4 regions of the Pectobacterium sp. A5351 genome follow, and region 4 is predicted to be linked to each of the others. Evidence: predicted binding sites of a transcription regulator. Region 4 holds the regulator's gene; each other region holds the start of a gene.
The links. Region 4 encodes Fur, which represses iron uptake genes when iron is present. Its sites were predicted from a motif close to ATAATAATGAGAACNACTATCAA; they were not measured.
Positions count from the first base shown of each region.

Region 1: the regulator Fur is predicted to act here: its motif matches at 2,107-2,129, upstream of sufA (Fe-S cluster assembly scaffold SufA).
Region 2: the regulator Fur is predicted to act here: its motif matches at 1,670-1,692, upstream of O1Q74_RS10880 (siderophore-interacting protein).
Region 3: the regulator Fur is predicted to act here: its motif matches at 2,203-2,225, upstream of O1Q74_RS02320 (isochorismate synthase).

Region 1 is NZ_CP116477.1:1,760,697-1,765,249, reverse strand. It holds gene sufB (Fe-S cluster assembly protein SufB) at 30-1,529, opposite strand; gene sufA (Fe-S cluster assembly scaffold SufA) at 1,543-1,914, opposite strand; gene O1Q74_RS08435 (hypothetical protein) at 2,342-2,743, shown strand; gene menI (1,4-dihydroxy-2-naphthoyl-CoA hydrolase) at 2,793-3,209, opposite strand; gene ydiJ (D-2-hydroxyglutarate dehydrogenase YdiJ) at 3,209-4,553, opposite strand, start outside.
Region 2 is NZ_CP116477.1:2,318,466-2,323,018, forward strand. It holds gene O1Q74_RS10870 (DUF481 domain-containing protein) at 1-513, shown strand, start outside; gene O1Q74_RS10875 (gamma-glutamylcyclotransferase) at 587-1,273, opposite strand; gene O1Q74_RS10880 (siderophore-interacting protein) at 1,745-2,548, shown strand; gene chaA (sodium-potassium/proton antiporter ChaA) at 2,835-3,935, shown strand; gene dauA (C4-dicarboxylic acid transporter DauA) at 4,099-4,553, shown strand, end outside.
Region 3 is NZ_CP116477.1:489,839-494,391, reverse strand. It holds gene O1Q74_RS02325 ((2,3-dihydroxybenzoyl)adenylate synthase) at 1-774, opposite strand, end outside; gene O1Q74_RS02320 (isochorismate synthase) at 771-1,967, opposite strand; gene O1Q74_RS02315 (MFS transporter) at 2,299-3,561, shown strand; gene O1Q74_RS02310 (TonB-dependent receptor domain-containing protein) at 3,661-4,553, shown strand, end outside.
Region 4 is NZ_CP116477.1:3,013,493-3,018,045, forward strand. It holds gene O1Q74_RS13970 (methyl-accepting chemotaxis protein) at 1-26, opposite strand, end outside; gene fldA (flavodoxin FldA) at 914-1,441, shown strand; gene fur (ferric iron uptake transcriptional regulator) at 1,771-2,220, shown strand; gene glnS (glutamine--tRNA ligase) at 2,284-3,942, opposite strand; gene nagE (N-acetylglucosamine-specific PTS transporter subunit IIBC) at 4,099-4,553, opposite strand, start outside.

The sequences.
Region 1 (4,553 bases), 1.3 Mb from region 4:
CGTCTGTGAAAATCCCGGTAACCGCCGAATTAACCCACGCTATGTTCCAGGCTAATCGCCAGTAACTTTTGTGCTTCTACCGCAAATTCCAGCGGCAATTCAGAGAAGACGTCCTTACAGAATCCGTTCACGATCATCGAGATGGCATCATCTTCGCTGATTCCACGTTGCAGACAGTAGAACAGCTGGTCTTCACCAATTTTCGAGGTCGTCGCTTCGTGCTCCAACTGCGCGGTATTGTTGCGCACTTCCACGTACGGGAACGTGTGCGCACCGCACTCGCTACCGATCAGCATGGAGTCACACTGGGTGAAATTACGGGCATTAGCCGCACTCGGCATGATCTTCACCAGACCACGGTACGTGTTCTCACTGCGTCCGGCTGAAATCCCTTTAGAGATGATGGTCGAGCGGGTGTTTTTACCGATGTGGATCATCTTGGTGCCGGTATCGGCCTGCTGACGGCCATTGGTCAAGGCGACAGAGAAGAATTCACCCACGGAGTAGTCACCGCGCAGAATGACGCTTGGGTATTTCCAGGTGATCGCAGAGCCGGTTTCCGACTGTGTCCATGACATTTTTGAATGCTCGCCCGCACACAGTGCGCGCTTGGTCACGAAGTTCAGAATCCCGCCTTCTGCGTCATCTTTACCGGAGAACCAATTCTGCACCGTGGAGTATTTCACTTCGGCATTCTTGTTGATGATGACTTCCACCACGGCGGCGTGCAGCTGGTAGGTGTCACGAACGGGCGCGGAGCAACCTTCGATGTAGCTGACGTAGCTGTCGTCATCGGCAATCAGGATCGTACGTTCGAACTGACCAGTTTTCGCCGCGTTGATGCGAAAATACGTCGACAGCTCCATCGGGCAACGCACGCCTTTCGGGATGTACACAAACGTGCCGTCAGAAGCGACCGCCGAGTTCAGCGCCGCAAAGAAGTTATCGTTGGCGGGTACGACCGTACCGAGGTACTGGCGCACCAGATCGGGATGTTCCTGAATCGCCTCGCTGAATGAACAGAAGATAATGCCTTTTTCAGCCAGCTCATGCCGATACGTGGTCGCAACGGATACGGAGTCGAAAATCGCATCGACGGCGACTTTCTGGCCTTCACGGACAGGAACGCCCAACTGATTAAACGCATTCTCTACTTCGCTGGTCAGGTAATTATTCACGTCCGTAATCCCGGATTGCTGCTTGGCACCGGGCTCAGAGCCGCAGCTGTCGTCGCAGTTACCGCAGGAAGGCGCGGAATAATAGCTATAGTCCTGATAGTCGAGCTTCTCGTAATGGGCTTTCAGCCAATGCGGTTCTTCCATCTCCAGCCACGCCTTGTAGGCGTTGAGACGGAATTCCAGCATCCACTCAGGTTCATTACGCTTCGCCGAGATCGCCCGTACGACATCTTCATTGATGCCATGCGCCAGCTCATCAGTTTCCAATTGCGTAAAGAAACCTTCTTTATAGCGTCCATCACCCATCCAGATCTGGACATCATCAGGTACATCTACCGTGCTACGTGCCATAATTTTTCATCACTTAAATGCCAAAGCTTTCGCCACATCCACAAGCATGTTGCGCTCTGGGATTATTAAACTTGAATATCTGATTCAGCCCTTCACGGACGAAATCGAGTTCTGTGCCGTCAATGAAAGGCATTGCTTTCAGTGGGACATACAGTTTTGCACCATCACGTTCGAAGACCAGATCGTCGGTTTCGAACTCCTGAACCAGATCCAGCACATAGCCAAATCCCGCACAGCCGGATTGTTTAACGCTGAGCCGCAGTCCTTGCACGGCCTCATCCTGCTTCATCAGATTCTTAATCTGCTTCACGGCGCTTTCTGTCAGCGTCAATCCTTGCCAGACATTTTCATCCAGTGAAAACGTCCCTATATTTTCCGCTTGCATATGGAATACCTCATTACGTGTGGTACCAGTTTTAGGCTGGTTTCCCCTAATGTTAGTGATAATGAAACTAGCTTCAACCTCTTGTTTCGCAGGGCTATTCGTAACATTTCAGTTTTTAGCAAGCCAATAGCATCATTTTACACATCTCGAACGCAGCAAACAATATGACAAAAGATCAATTAACACATTGATTTTAAAATAATTATCATCATCACCCCGACATATTACGGCCAGGTAATAATTATCATCTCGTTATCATTATTATAACATTTATCGGTGATACCTATTTATAAAACAGGGGAGGTATATGAAGATTTATGTGATTCCCGATCGTATTTTTTGGCGTTAAAGCACATTTTTCCCATTGATCGCCGCCTTTTTTATCAATATGATAATGATTATCATTTCATATTCAGGATCGTTCACTATGTTTTCCGTGACTGCCTGGCTGCACCACCAGATTGACGAATATAAATTCCAGATTCGCGATGCCACCGTTGATTTTTACATGGCGGAAGCGCGCCTGAATCGCCCCGGAAGCAATATTGACCATTTACGTCGCTATCATAACGTCTGCATGGACATGGTTGAACTCTGTCTGAGAAATGGCGATGACGACAGCTATCTGCATGCGCTGGTCAAGCTACACAATCGGTTGATTAAAGAGATCAATAATGAAGGGCGTTGCCACCTCTTTCGGGTGCAAAGCTACTACTTTGCCCGTAACACGCTGAAGTCGATTTGCCATCAGCTAAGCATGCAAGGTTCATGGGATAAAGCCACCGCGTTTCAGACCGACTTCGTTAAGCGCGTGCCTTTTCTTCCCTGAATAACCGAACCAGACCGGCTGGCAGTCTGGTTCGGTGTTTGCTCTGTGTTTACGGTGTAATAACCGATGTTGTCAGACGAGAAATGCAGCACAGGCGATTCTGATTATCAAAAATCTCAATCTGCCACACTTGGCTACGGCGGCCAACGTGCAGCGCGCGGCACACGCCACGCACTTCACCTTCGCGCACGGCTCGCAGATGATTGGCATTGATTTCAAGGCCCACCACCTGCTGATCGCCCTCAGAGCACAAATAGCCCGCGACGGAACCCAGTGATTCCGCCAGCACAACAGACGCACCGCCGTGGAGTAAGCCAAACGGCTGGCGCGTGCGTTCATCCACCGGCATCACGGCTTCCAGAACATCATCCGCGATATGGGTATAGCGAATACCGACATGGCCCACCATGCACGTCTGACTCTGTTGATTAAGTTGCTCAAGCGTAACCTGTCGTTTCCATAGCATCAGATAATCTCCAGCAGGGCTTGTAGCGGATGGCGTAATGCGCTGCCTTCCATACGTTTCACCTGACTGCGGCATGAATAGCCGGTGGTCAGGCAGCGTTTCTGGGGTAACTTCTGCAACACCTGTTGCCAGGATAGTGCATAAATGCCCTGCGAGTTGGCGAGGTTTTTGGTTTCATGACCGTAGGTTCCCGCCATACCGCAACATCCGACGCTGACATTTTCCAGTTTGGCACCAAAGCGCAAGAAGATATCAGCCCACTGTTTCGTACTGATCGGCAGCGCCGTGGTTTCCGTACAGTGTCCCAGCAGATACCAGGATTCGCCAGTGGCAGGCTGCGACGAGCTGTCGGCCAGTGCCGTCACCAGCCATTCATGCACCAGTTGCACCTGGAAATCACCGCGTTTCTCACCCAGGATTTCACGGTATTCATCGCGATAGCACAGTACCAACGCCGGATCGACGCCTACCATCGGCATCCCCAGTTTAGCCACGCGATTCAGGAAATCAGCCGTCTTTAACGCAGTTTTAGCAAAACGCTGCAAGAAGCCCTTAATGTGTTGCGCCTTCCCGTTCGGTGAGAACGGTAACAGCACCGGTTTCAGCTTCAGTTTTTCGATCAGATGGATGAAATCAGCCACCACCTGCGCATCGTAATAGCTGGTAAACGGATCCTGCACAATTAACACGTACTGCTGACGCGCCGCTTCCGGCAACTGTTCCAACTGTTCCAGCGTGGTGTTGACGCCACTATGTCCGGCAAACTGCTGGCGCAGCGACGGCGATGACAGCAAAGGTAAATCAACCATGCCGATCTGGCTGCGGCTCAGATTATTCAGCAGCGGCATTTTCAGGAAGAAGTTAAACGTCTTCGGACTGCGCGCCATCAGCGGTGCATAGCTTTCAACGCCGGCGACCAAATAGTCACGAACCGGACGCAGATAGCGCGTGTGATAAAGCTGTAGGAAGCGGGAGCGGAAACCGGGCACGTCAATTTTGATAGGGCACTGCGTTGAACAGGCTTTACACGCCAGACAGCCCGACATCGCCTCTTTGACTTCGTGGGAGAAATCGTAATCCCCCTGCTTCGCCTGCCAGGTATTGCGGGTTTTCTGGATAAACGCCCGCAGGCTCAGTTTCTGCTGCGGCAATGCCTTCTCCAACGCCACCGGATCGACGCCCTGCTCTGCCAGCAGGCGTAACCATTCACGCACCAGCGTCGCACGGCCTTTCGGCGAATGAATACGGTTGCCGCTGATTTTCATCGACGGGCACATTGGGCTACGGGCATCAAAGTTAAAGCACAGCCCGTTACCGTTACATTCCATCGCGCCACGGAACGCC
Region 2 (4,553 bases), 700 kb from region 4:
CATTTGGCAAAAGAGGATAAAGTCGAGAGCACCAAGAATGCGGCTGGCGAATATGCGCTGGATAAGTTCGTGGATGAGAACTGGTTCTGGCAGGGTCGTTATCAGTACAAACGCGACTGGATCGAAAGCATTAAAATCAACCGTTCCTTCGGTCTTGGTCCCGGTTATCAGTTCTGGGATAACGATTTAGGCGCGTTCTCTCTGACCTCACTGGTCAACTCCCAAACCTTCGTGTATCGCGATACAGGTGAGGATGACTTCTACTCAGGTGGTATAAAGTGGGCGTATAACCGTTACCTGTTCAGCAAATCGGTCGAAGCTTTCACCAACGGTGAATTGGGGCGCTCGTTTGACGGCACTGCGCCAATCTACCTGAAAGCGGATGCTGGCCTGCGCTTCAAGCTGACCGACTGGTCTTCTATGACAATGAAAGTGTCACGTACCCGTATCGAAAGTAATCAGGGAGATGTTGACGACACGCTATACACCATGGGTGTTGGCGTCGGCTGGTAATTCGGTCGCTTCATACGTCTCAAGGTGAACGGCAACATCGTCGTTCACCTCAACACTCACGCTCGTCACACCGCTATTGTCCGCTCCCCGCCGCCGCAGAACACGACTGTTGCAGAACACGCACCCGCTGGGCCAGTTCACTCACGCTTGCATCTTCCGTCCCGTGATTTTTCAGCTCTTGCTCCAACGCGAACAGATATTGCGCATTGGTGCCAAGCGGCCCGCTCGCACGGGCAATCAGCGGGGCAACGCTCTGAATACAGGTATCATTTTCATTAAGAGGATGTTCCGGTTCGGACACAAACACCAGCGCCGTCAGCGGTGTGCCGTTTTTCCGCTGCAGTTCACACCAGAGCGGACGGTAGCAGCCCGTCAGCATTTCGCGCTTCCAGAGCAGCTCCAGATCTTCACGCAGAGACGCTTCCGGTAAACGGAAAGCCAGACCTGTCGTTTGTCCACCGGGCTGCAACGCCAGCATCCGCCCCGGCTGGGTTACCGTGCCGCGACCGATAGTGAGACGCAGGCAAAAGGCACGCTGCCACCCTGTCAGCGTAGCCAGACAGGTTTCTTCGGCGTCAAAAACTGGGTTCCACATCAGCGAACCGTAGCCAAATACCCAGACCGGACAGCTATTGGGCCGCAGTGCCAGCATCCTGTCCAACGAATCAGCCCGCTGTTGCGGCGTGAGCAGTAAGGTTTCTTCAATACAACCAAAAGACGTTCTACAATCTGCTTTCTGCAAAAAATCGCGTGTTAACACTACTTACCACCCCCAACCTTACTCTTTTCCTGCTCGTCAGATCGGCTCTCGCCCTGCGTTTAAAAACCTAACTGCTTCATCTGCTTAATTTTACAACACCATCAATCTTGAGGTTATTCATTTATGGCTTTGCGATCAAGTTTGATAGTGGTCACAAAAACTAAAAAAGTTCGTGATAATGTTTCACTCACGCAAGATTCCGCCTTTGTCCTCTAAATCATTCGCGTTTCAGACAGGCGGTATATCAATTCATCGGCAACTCGCCGCGAGACTTGACGCTTTCCTGATACAAACCTCATTTTTTTGACGTCAGCAGCCTGCCGAGAATCGTGCGTTTACCGCTAATACAAAAGCGCCGACAGAATATCGACGGCGATAGGAATAATAACGGACAGACATCAAATGATAACAATTATCATCTCGTGTTATTATCTTCTCTATTTTGGCATCGACTACCCACGGAGACACTGAATGGCAACGCCGCGTCAGCCTGTTTTAGTTCAGGTTAAACAGATCCACGATATTTCCCCTCATTTGCGTTGCATGACTTTCCATCATGACGCGTTGCGCGATTACCCAGTCGAGCGATATGGCGCGCACATCAAACTCTTTCTGCCACAGGCAGGACAGCAAAAACCGGTTCTGCCTGCCATCGGCGAACGCGGCCCAGTCTGGCCAGAAGGCGAAGCCCGCCCTATCGTTCGCACCTATAGCGTCCGTGCACTACGACCGGAAGAGGCGGAACTGGATATGGTTTTCGCACTGCATGAACACGCCGGACCTGCCGTCACGTTTGCCCGTCAGGCCAAACCCGGTGACTGGATTGGTATTTCGCAACCCGGTGGCCCGCTCCCCATGCTGCCGCCAGCGGCCGCTTATTATCTGGCTGCTGACCCGTCTTCGCTCCCCGCGCTCATGGCACTGTTAGAGAATCTGCCTGACGACGCTCAGGGACATGCTGTAATCCGTGTCGACAGCGAGGCGGATAAACTCGCTATTGCTAAACCCTCACAGCTTCAACTGCACTGGATCGTCGGTGGAACAGAGGCAACCGACGCGCTGTTGCAGCATTTTCAGGCGCTTCCTGCCGTTGAGGATGCGTTTTATTGGTTAGCAGGTGAGGATCGCATCGTGGTTCAGCTTCGTCGTCATGTACGTCGCGAACGCGGGTGTGAACGAAATCAGATGTATGCCGTGCCTTATTGGCGAGAGGGGTTAAATGAAGAGGATTATCATCATAAACGCCATGATATTATGGATAATCCTGACGAATAACCATAAAAAATATATTTGATATTATCATGATAGGGAGAAGATACCTGAATTCTCCCTTCTCATTGAAATTTTACCTCAAAGCGTAAAAATCCGTAAAACTCCCCGCATCGCGTCGACAATCTGTTATTATCTTGTTCGTTTTATTACGTTATAACTACTTTTTAGTCACCTTTTGCTGTTTATTGTCGTTTTATCTCCGGAACCATTCGGGTGGCCGATAGGCTAACTTAACGTATGACGGGGATATTTTGCCGCATCATTCCTCTGGATAAGGAGAACTCCCGCAATGAAGTCTCATGCTGAGGTGGTCAAAACTCGCCATCATGAATATTCCCTCATTTTTCCCGTTATTGCGCTGGCCGTGCTCTACATGTGGGGCAGTTCACAAGATTTTATCGCCATTCTCGGTATTAACGCCCTCGCATTAGCCGGCATACTTTTCAGCGCGTTCAGCGTGGTACGTCACGCCGACGTGCTCGCACACCGTCTGGGTGAACCCTACGGGTCGTTAATCCTCAGCCTGTCCGTCGTCATTCTGGAGGTCAGCCTGATTTCAGCGCTGATGGCAACCGGTGACGCGGGCCCGGACCTGATGCGTGACACCCTCTATTCGATTATCGTGATTGTCACCGGCGGCCTGGTCGGTTTCGCCCTCTTGCTCGGCGGCCGCAAATTCGCGACGCAGTATGTTAACCTCAGCGGCATCAAGCAGTACCTGATGGCGATCTTCCCATTGGCGGTGATTGTGCTGGTTTTCCCCAGCGCCTTGCCCGATGGCAATTTCAGCGTATCGCAGTCGCTGATTATTGCTGCGATTTCCGCAGCGATGTACGGGGTGTTTCTGTTAATCCAAACGCGTACGCACCAAAGCCTGTTTGTGTATGAGCACGAAGACGAAGGCGACGGCGACGATCCTCATCACGGTAAACCGTCTGCTCACAGTTCGCTGTGGCACACTGGCTGGCTTCTGATTCACCTGATTGCCGTTATCGCGGTAACCAAGATGAACTCCATGCCGCTGGAAACGCTGCTGACCGAAATGAACGCACCGACGCAGTTTACCGGCTTCCTGGTTGCGCTGTTAATCCTCTCGCCTGAAGGGCTGGGAGCGATCCGCGCCGTCCTGAAAAATCAGGTGCAGCGTGCTATGAACCTGTTTTTCGGTTCCGTGCTGGCAACCATTTCACTGACGGTTCCTACCGTTACGATCATCGCCATGATCACTGGCCGCACGCTGAACTTCGGTCTGGATATGCCGCACATCGTGGTGATGCTGTCGGTGCTGGTGCTGTGCCACATTACGTTCTCCACCGGCAGAACCAACGTATTAAGCGGTAGTGCGCATCTGGCGCTCTTTGCCGCCTATCTGATCACCATCACGCTGTAACCCCTCTGCCGACGCGGTTTTCGCCGCGTCGGCTCCGCAAGACTGCACTTCTCTTGATGTATATCTGGATCTTCTGAGCGCGTCCGGCGTATCGTAAGGCTGTCGTCGACGGACCGGCAGGCCCGCCATGTTGATTTACTTCCTTACTTTGGTTTCTGCTTAGATGAAAACGCACGGAATTAACGGCATCAGGCCGTTCAGCGCGCTGATTGACGCGTGCTGGCGCGAAAAATATACGCTGCAACGTTTTACCCATGACATTATCGCTGGCGTTACCGTCGGTATCATCGCCATTCCCCTGGCGATGGCTCTGGCCATCGCCAGCGGCGTTCCTCCACAGTACGGGCTCTATACCTCGGCGATTGCCGGGATCGTTATCGCCCTCAGCGGCGGTTCGCGCTACAGCGTGTCAGGCCCGACAGCCGCCTTTGTCGTTATTTTGTACCCGGTGTCGCAACAGTTCGGACTCTCCGGCCTGCTGATTGCTACTTTGCTTTCCGGCGTGTTTCTGCTGCTGATGGGGATCTGTCGCTTCGGCCGCCTGATTGAATACATTCCGCTTTCCGTGACGCTGGGGTTTACCTCCGGGATCGCCATCACCATCGGTACCATGCAAAT
Region 3 (4,553 bases), 1.9 Mb from region 4:
CAGCACGACGCGTCCACCGGCATAAAACACGCCGAGCGAACCGGGTGAACTTAACGGGAAGTTATGCGGTGCGGGCAAGGCGCACAGGTAGCGGGTTTGTGGCGTCAGCTCACAGATTTCCACGCTGCGGCGCACGCTGTAGTAGTAATCATCGTGGGTGCGGGGAATCAGCTTCGGCGTACCAGTACTGCCGCCAGAAAGCTGGAAGAAGGCAACCTGCCCCGACGCGGAAGGCTGATACTGGCTGGCTGAAGTGCGCGGTTGCAACCAGTCTGACAGACTGTGCCCCAGCGGACTGTCGCCGAGCATCACCACCGTTTGCAGGCGGGGAACCTGCGTCTGTAGCCGATCCAGAAACTCGCCGTTGCCAAACAGCGGGTGTTCGGCCGAGGCGATCAGTAAGCGCGGTTCGATCTGCGTGGCGTATGACAGCAATTCCAGCTTGTTGTGACTGAACAGCGCGTTAACTGGCGCGACGCCCATTTTCAGCAACGCGAAAAAGGTCAGGTAAAATTCAGCCACGTTCGGCAACTGCACCAATGCCGTGTCACCACAACGCAGGCCGCTTTCCGTCAGACGCGATGCCAGCGCGGAAGCCTGCCGATCCAACTCCCGATAGCTCCACTGGCGCTCGCCGCACACCACCGCAACGGCGTCAGGTTGCGTCGTCAGATGGCGTTCCCAGGCATCCGTCAACGGCAGACCGACCCAGTACCCCTTTTCGCGGTAACGCTGCGCCAGTTCCTCTGGCCAGGGCGTAAATTCAATGCTCATAGTCCATCCACACCAGAGTTAAGCCCAAACGCATTCAGCATCGTGTTTAATTTGGCGGCGGTTTCAGCCCATTCCTCCTCGGGGACTGACGCCTCAACAATGCCCGCACCGGCAAACAGGCGAACGTTATTGTTTTTGATGGTGCCGCAGCGAATCGCTATCGCCCATTCGCCATCACCGTTGGCATCACACCAGCCGACAATGCCGCTGAATATGCCGCGATCGTGCGGTTCCAGTTCGGCGATCAGCTGGCGCGCGTCCTGCGTGGGGAAGCCGCACAGCGCAGGAGTCGGATGCAGTTGGCAGGCCACCTGAAGCGCCGTCATCTCTGGGTTAACCAGTTCACCGCTAATGGCGGTAGACAGGTGCCACATGGAGGCGGTGTGCATCAGCGCAGGCGCCGATGGCACCGTTAATGACGAGCAAAGCGGCATCAGACGTTGACGAATGTCATCCACCACCAGCTTGTGCTCGTGCTTATCTTTGCTGGAATTCAGCAAGCGCTGGCTATTCAGGTAATCCAGATGTTCATCGTTCATCCGTCGTGCCGATCCCGCCAGCGGGTTGGAGACAATGACATTGCCCTGCTTACGCAGCAGCAGTTCCGGGCTGGCGCCCAGTAAGATGGAACCATCAGGCAGCGGCAGCGAGAAGTGATAACCCCCCGCGTTCTGCACCATCAGGTTGTTGAGGATCGTTTGCGCCTTAACCGGGCCCGTCAGCTCAATGTCCAGAATGCGTGACAGTACTGCTTTGCTCAGTTCACCGCGGCGGAAACGTTCAACGGCCTCCGCCACGATAGACTTGAACTGATATTCGTCTGGAACGCTGTTCAGCGTGAGTGCGGCAGGTGCTGCTGCCGTCTGCTTACGAGCACGACTGACGAGTTCAGATTTCGTCGTAACGGTATAATTATCAGGGATATAGAGACTAGAGGGTTGTGTGGTATCAAAAGGAATCGCCCCCACCACAATAGGCAGCGACTGCCCTGCCTGACGCGCCCGCTGGAACGCCTGCGCGATTGCAGAACTCAGCCCATCATTGTGCGAGTCTGGAACGCAAACAGGGGACGAAATACGTTCAAATAAGCCGGAAGTCGAAAGGCTACGGTGTTCCGATGCATATAAAAAAGCAGTCTTTTCCGAATAAGTTAGCCCGCTAAATGTTTCAGCTTCTGTAATCAGTGTATCCACAAGGCAGCTCCTGCGCTCGCAAATTAAATACCAATGATTATTAAAATCATTATCATTTATATCAAGCGAAGTTAAATTACACTGAAGTAACGTGTTCGGTCAATCCTTCCACAGAATGCTTATTCACGCCCACTAAATAGGGGTTATATTGATGTTAATCAATTTTTTTGGTCATCTTTCATAACGGTTAATGGTTAGCAATAGGAATGTATTGATTATAAAACCCACATCACAGATGATAATGAAAATACTTATCATTCATTGTCAGGAAAATTAAGCTGCGCTAGACTGCGCGAATATTTTACTAACTGTGTCTAAATGTGAGCCCGTCATGGATGAAAGCATGTACCGCCAGCACACCCGACCCGTTGTGCATCTGGCGCTGCTCATCAACATGCTTTCCCTCGGCAGCCTGATGATGGTGATGCCGTTAGGTCCCGATTTCATCAGCGCCCTGTCTATGGATGCCAAGAACATCGGCTACATTAGCGGTGGCGCAACGTTTGCCTCCGCCATTGTCGGCTTCCTCGCCGCCCCTTATCTGGACAGATTTAACCGTAAACATGCTCTGATTATTCTGCTGACGCTGCGCTTCAGCCTGACGGCGGCCTGCATGTTTGCCAGCAGCCAAACCCATCTTTTAGTGCTGTTTATTCTGGCAGGCTGTGTGGCCGGGCCGGCCTCTGGCGTGTTGATGGCGGCAGTTGTCGATATTGTGCCGGCCAACGAGCGCGGAAAGCAGCTGGCCTACGTCGGTATGAGTTTTTCACTCGCGGCCATTATCATCATGCCGCTGTCGCTGGAACTGGCTCACCGTATTAACTGGCAAGCACCGTTTTATATTTTCGGCCTCGGCGGCCTGCTGCTGGCGCTGTTAGTGCTGTGGCTCTTTCCTTCCATGCCGCTGACGCACCGATCTCAACCAAGCGCATCTCCCAACACAGTACCCACTTCCGTATTACACGATCTGCTGGCCTCCCCGCTTTTCCTGTTGGGACTGACGGTGGTTTCGCTACAAATGTTCGGCCATTTCCTGCTGATTCCCCATTTTTCCAACTACTTTCAGTTCAATCTGGCGTTCCCACGGGATGATATTTCCCTGCTTTATCTCTGCGGCGGGCTGGCCAGCATGGTAACCATGCAGCTGTGCGGCAACTTGCTGGATCGAGGGTATGCCAGCCGGACGATCGTGGTGACAACGCTGCTGCTGGCCGTTGTGATCCTCTGTGGTTTCGTTTTGCCTTTTTCGCTTTCCCTGTATCTGGTGTTCACCCTGTTCATGGCGCTCAGCGCAGCCCGCTCCAGCAGCACGCTGGCAATTACCGCCGGCATTCCGCTGCCGCATCAGCGCGCCGCGTTTATGTCCTATCAGGGAACTGCGGCCAACGTGGCGTCGGGGCTTGCCAGCGTCGCTTCTGCTGCTTATCTGAGCACCTCGGTTGAGGGAAAAATTGATGGGTTCTCACAGCTCGCCGTCGCCAGCGCCGTATTTGCGCTGGCCGCCATGCTGCTAACCCTACGCCTGATTCCGCAGTTGGTTGAACGCAGCCGAAAGATGGCCGCACGCCAAACGGCACAGGCTACAGGGCAATAAATCGATCGATTTACTCAATGAGTGGGTCGGTAATACACGCACACAGCACGCTATTTATTTATGGGGATGTTTTTTCCACTCTTTGATGGGGTCTTTGACATGCAGCTAAAATCGGAAAATCGTTTTTCACATCATCATTTCCCACACAGCAAGGTGTATCGCGCCCTGCTGGTGACCGGGTTACTGGCACTGCCTGCACTGGCACAGGCGGAAAACGCGACAGATGAAAAAATCGTCGTGACGGCAACGCAGACGAAACACACCACGCTAAGCGCCCCCGCCAGCGTCTCTGTCATCACCCGCGCCGAGTTGGAAAAGATGTCGGTGAATAACGTTTCCGATGCGGTGAAAAAGCTGCCGGGGATTAACATCAACCCGTCGACTACCTATGGCCGTAACGAAATTAAAATCCGTGGTATGCGGGCGGACTACACACTGCTTCTGGTGAATGGTCGTCGTATTAACTCCCAAGAATCTCTCGCAACCGATATGGGGAATGATTTCGATCTGAGTTCCATTCCTATGTCGGCGATTGAACGTATCGAAGTGATTCGTGGCCCGATGTCTTCTCTGTACGGTGCCGATGCGCTGGGCGGTGTAGTCAACGTGATTCTTCGCCAGCCGGGGGAGAACGTTGCTGGTGAGATCGGCTATAACTTTCAGGCACCGACAGAAGGCTCCGGCGGCGATCATAATCGCCTGAATGGCTACGTCAGCGGGCCATTAATAGAAAATACGTTGCTGGGTAGTTTGATTGTGGACGGTGGCAAGCGCGATGCGTGGCGTACCGAACAATCCAAGAATCGCAACTCAGATGCGCTGGAAAAACGTGATAACTACAGCGTGCTGGGTAACCTGACGTGGTTGATCGATTCTCAGCAGAGCCTGGATTTTGATGCGACTTATACCAAAGATGACCGTTTCGTCGACTGGAATAACTCTGGTGCCACTGTTCATAACACACAAAAAATTGATCGCCTCGGCCTGGGGCT
Region 4 (4,553 bases):
ATGGCAATATTTTTTATAAGTCTCATAGCTCACTCCAAATCAGGAAAATGGTTAAAAATATTTTTATCGCTAATCAACCGATGTGAATCAGAAAATTCACACCATGAAACAAGTCACTTCTCCCTAGCGTTCACATTTCACCGAGTTGAAAACTAAAAAACCACGCTAAATCATCGGCTAAATACAGAGAATATTTAGCATTCTCGCTATATTTATTAATATAATTTTTTATATTGAGAATGAATCCACCTATTTTTATAGATATAAGTATTTTAATCATAGAGTTACCATCAAAAATGCTGCCGACCGTGTCTCATGTACGTCAGCATGGACATGCTATCAGTCGGCAAGGCCGCTTACGCTGAAATCTTAATTTATCCATTTAAAATCAATATGATAAAAACCATTCTTGTATTTTCATCACCTCATCTGTAAATGGTTATAATTCTTGTTTTAATTTATTGGGAATATTCACGATAAATGTTATAAGTATTCAATCCGATAAAAACATTATCTTTTATATGTATTTTAATACTCATGCATCGTAGCGTACTGTAAAGTTTTTTTATTTCTTACAAACAGAAGCCTATTTTTTAATTACAACCGAAATTAGTTTTTAAAATAAAAAGCACATTCATAAAAAATGAAACGTTGTTATAATAAATATCCATAAATACATTAAGGATATGTGCATTTAGTCCCAGACGACAACATAATCCCTATTCACTGTGTGGAATTTAGCCTCCGCAGAGATACGCTTCATTTCTTTTACTGCCCTCCGCATTTCATACGTTCTTGATTTACGCCTCCTTACCGATACGAGTTTCTCCTGATGTGAGTGTCTGTTATTATTAACAGATAAGTGGGTGAAACATTACACCATACCATTAGGAATCAAGAGGTTATTCAATTCATGGCACTCATCGGAATATTCTTTGGCAGTGACACTGGTAATACTGAAAACATCGCCAAAACGATCCAACAACAGTTAGGCACCAACGTTGCTGATGTTCATGACATCGCCAAAAGCAGCAAAGAAGACCTCGAAGGTTTCGATATTCTGCTGCTGGGTATTCCAACCTGGTATTACGGTGAAGCTCAGTGCGATTGGGATGACTTTTTCCCTTCACTGGAAGAGATTGATTTCACAGGAAAACTGGTTGCTCTATTTGGCTGTGGCGATCAGGAAGACTATGCAGAATACTTCTGCGATGCCATGGGTACTATTCGTGACATTATTGAGCCTCGCGGTGCGACGATTGTCGGCCACTGGCCAACAGAAGGCTATTACTTTGAAGCCTCTAAAGGACTCGCCGACGACAATCACTTCATCGGCCTGGCTATTGATGAAGACCGTCAGCCTGAACTGACCAGCGAGCGCGTAACCGCGTGGGTAAAACAGATCAGCGATGAACTGAACCTGAAAGAGCTGGTTGGCTAAGACGCGTTGGCTCTGATAGCTCCTATCAGAGCCAAAATAACATTGATAGGTAAAACCTTTCATAATAATTGATACATTTTTTTAACTTCTATCCGTAAACCTGTACAATAATCCCATCGGTTTTATACGTACTTCACCATTTCTTTATTCATCAACAACGGATTGCGTTGTATACCAGTAATATGAATGGGGACAATATTGTTAACATTCCCTTGTTTTCATTTTGTATGTGCGGTTCTATAATTGGGACGCTATTACATTTTTTGCGCCGACCGATGTCATAGGCTAGGCAGCCTCCATTGATAAGCAAGCAACAGGACTAAACCCGCATGACTGACAACAATATCGCATTAAAGAAGGCCGGCCTGAAAGTCACGCTTCCAAGACTGAAAATTCTGGAAGTGTTACAGGATCCGGTCTGTCACCACGTCAGTGCGGAAGATTTATATAAGAGATTGATTGATATGGGCGAAGAGATTGGTCTTGCTACCGTCTATCGCGTACTCAACCAGTTTGATGATGCGGGCATCGTCACTCGTCATAACTTCGAAGGGGGTAAATCCGTCTTCGAACTGACACAACAGCATCATCACGATCACTTAATTTGCCTCGACTGTGGCAAAGTCATTGAATTCCGCGATGAATCTATCGAAGCACGCCAACGCGAGATCGCAGAAAGACACGGCATTAAACTGACCAACCACAGTTTGTATCTCTACGGGCATTGCAGTGAAGGGGATTGCCGCGAGGATGAAACCCTGCACGAATCAACACGATAAATCGACCGCATAAAAAAATAAAACCGCCGAGGCGGTTTTATTTTTGTCTTCTTACCGGAGGCGTTAGCCTACCCAGGTATCACGCAGTCCAACCGTACGGTTAAACACCAGATGTTCCGCACTGGAGTAAACACGGTCGGCACAGAAATAACCTTCACGCTCAAACTGATACGCTTTCTCTGCTTCCGCCTGCGCCAGGCTTGCTTCCACAAAACCTTGCGTAATTTTCAGTGAGTCTGGATTAATCGTCGACAGGAAGTCTTCCGCCGCGCCAGGGTTTGCCACACTGAACAAGCGATCGTACAAGCGGAATTCAGCTGGTACCGCGTGTGCCGCAGAAACCCAGTGAATCACGCCTTTCACTTTACGACCATCAGCCGGATCTTTGCTCAGCGTTTCCGCATCATAGCGACAGTAAATCGTGGTGATGGTGCCCTGCTCATCTTTTTCAATGCGATCGGCTTTGATCACATAGGCATTACGCAGACGCACTTCTTTACCCAGCACCAAGCGCTTGTACTGTTTGTTGGCTTCTTCACGGAAGTCCGCGCGATCGATATAAACCTCACGGCTGAATGCGACCTGACGTGAACCCATTTCCGGTTTGTTCGGATGGTTTGGCATCGCGACAAATTCTTCGTGCCCGGCTGGCAGATTCTCGATCACCACTTTGACCGGATCCAGCACCGCCATCGCACGCGGGGCATTATCATTCAGATCGTCGCGGATACAGGATTCAAGCGCAGCCATTTCCACGTTGTTATCCTGCTTCGTCACGCCGATGCGCACACAGAACTCACGGATAGAAGACGCACTGTAACCACGACGACGCAGGCCAGAAATGGTAGGCATGCGTGGGTCATCCCATCCTTCAACGACGTTTTCCGTAACCAACTGATTCAGCTTACGCTTGGACATAATCGCGTATTCGAGATTGAGGCGAGAGAACTCGTACTGACGCGGATGGCAAGGAATAGTGATGTTATCCAACACCCAGTCGTACAGGCGACGGTTATCCTGGAATTCCAGCGTACACAGTGAATGCGTGATTCCTTCCAGCGCATCGGAAATGCAGTGGGTAAAGTCATACATCGGGTAGATGCACCACTTGTTGCCCGTCTGGTGGTGATCGGCAAATTTAATACGATACAGCACCGGATCGCGCATCACGATAAAGGACGATGCCATATCGATTTTTGCACGCAGGCAGGCCGTACCTTCCGCAAATCCACCGTTACGCATTTTCTCAAACAGCGCCAGATTTTCCTGCACGGTACGATCGCGGTAAGGGCTGTTTTTTCCCGGTGCCGTCAGCGTACCACGGTATTCACGGATCTGCTCGGGCGTCAGTTCATCAACGTAAGCCAGCCCTTTACCGATCAGCTCAACCGCATACGCATGCAGTTGATCGAAATAATCAGAAGAATAGCGAACGTCGCCGCTCCATGAAAAGCCCAGCCACTCGACGTCACGTTTAATCGACTCAACGTATTCGATATCTTCTTTTACCGGGTTGGTGTCGTCAAAACGTAGGTTGCATTGCCCCTGATAGTCACGCGCGATACCAAAATTCAGGCAAATAGATTTTGCATGCCCAATATGCAGATAGCCGTTCGGCTCTGGCGGGAAACGCGTCTGAATATGGTCATGCTTACCGGACGCCAGATCTTCATCGATAATCTGACGGATAAAGTTGGTTGGGCGGGCTTCAGCCTCACTCATTCTTCCTTCCTCAATGCTAAAACGACGTATAACCGACAATGATCCAACAAGCTACGCTGGGAAACAACCGTTAGTTTCATTTAATTATTCATAACGAAAAAAAAGGGCGAGATTGCTATCTCACCCTATCAATTTCATCAGCATAGCGCCGTTATGTTACGCCTTGCTATGCTCCGCTTTCAGTGCGGTCGCTATCGATTCAGCCTGTGTGCCCACGACAATCTGTACGCTTTGCTTATTCAGACGAATCACGCCCGCCGCACCTAGACGCTTCGCCTGTGCATCATCAACCAGAGAGGAATCAGCCACATTCAAACGCAGGCGTGTGATACAGGCATCAATGCCGATCAGGTTGGCTTTGCCGCCCAGTGCCTGCAAGTAACCCCGCGCCAATGCCGCTGCATCGCCTGATTTCTCGCTCGCGGCTGCGGTACTCACGTCATATCCATCAGCTTCGCTACCACTTACAGCCAGTTCACGGCCCGGCGTTAACAGATTGAAGCGCATAATGGTAAAACGGAACACCACATAGTAAATGACGAAGAATGCCAGCCCCTGAGCAAGCAGCATGTACCACTGGGTGGCTAGCGGGTTACGTGAGGACAGCACCA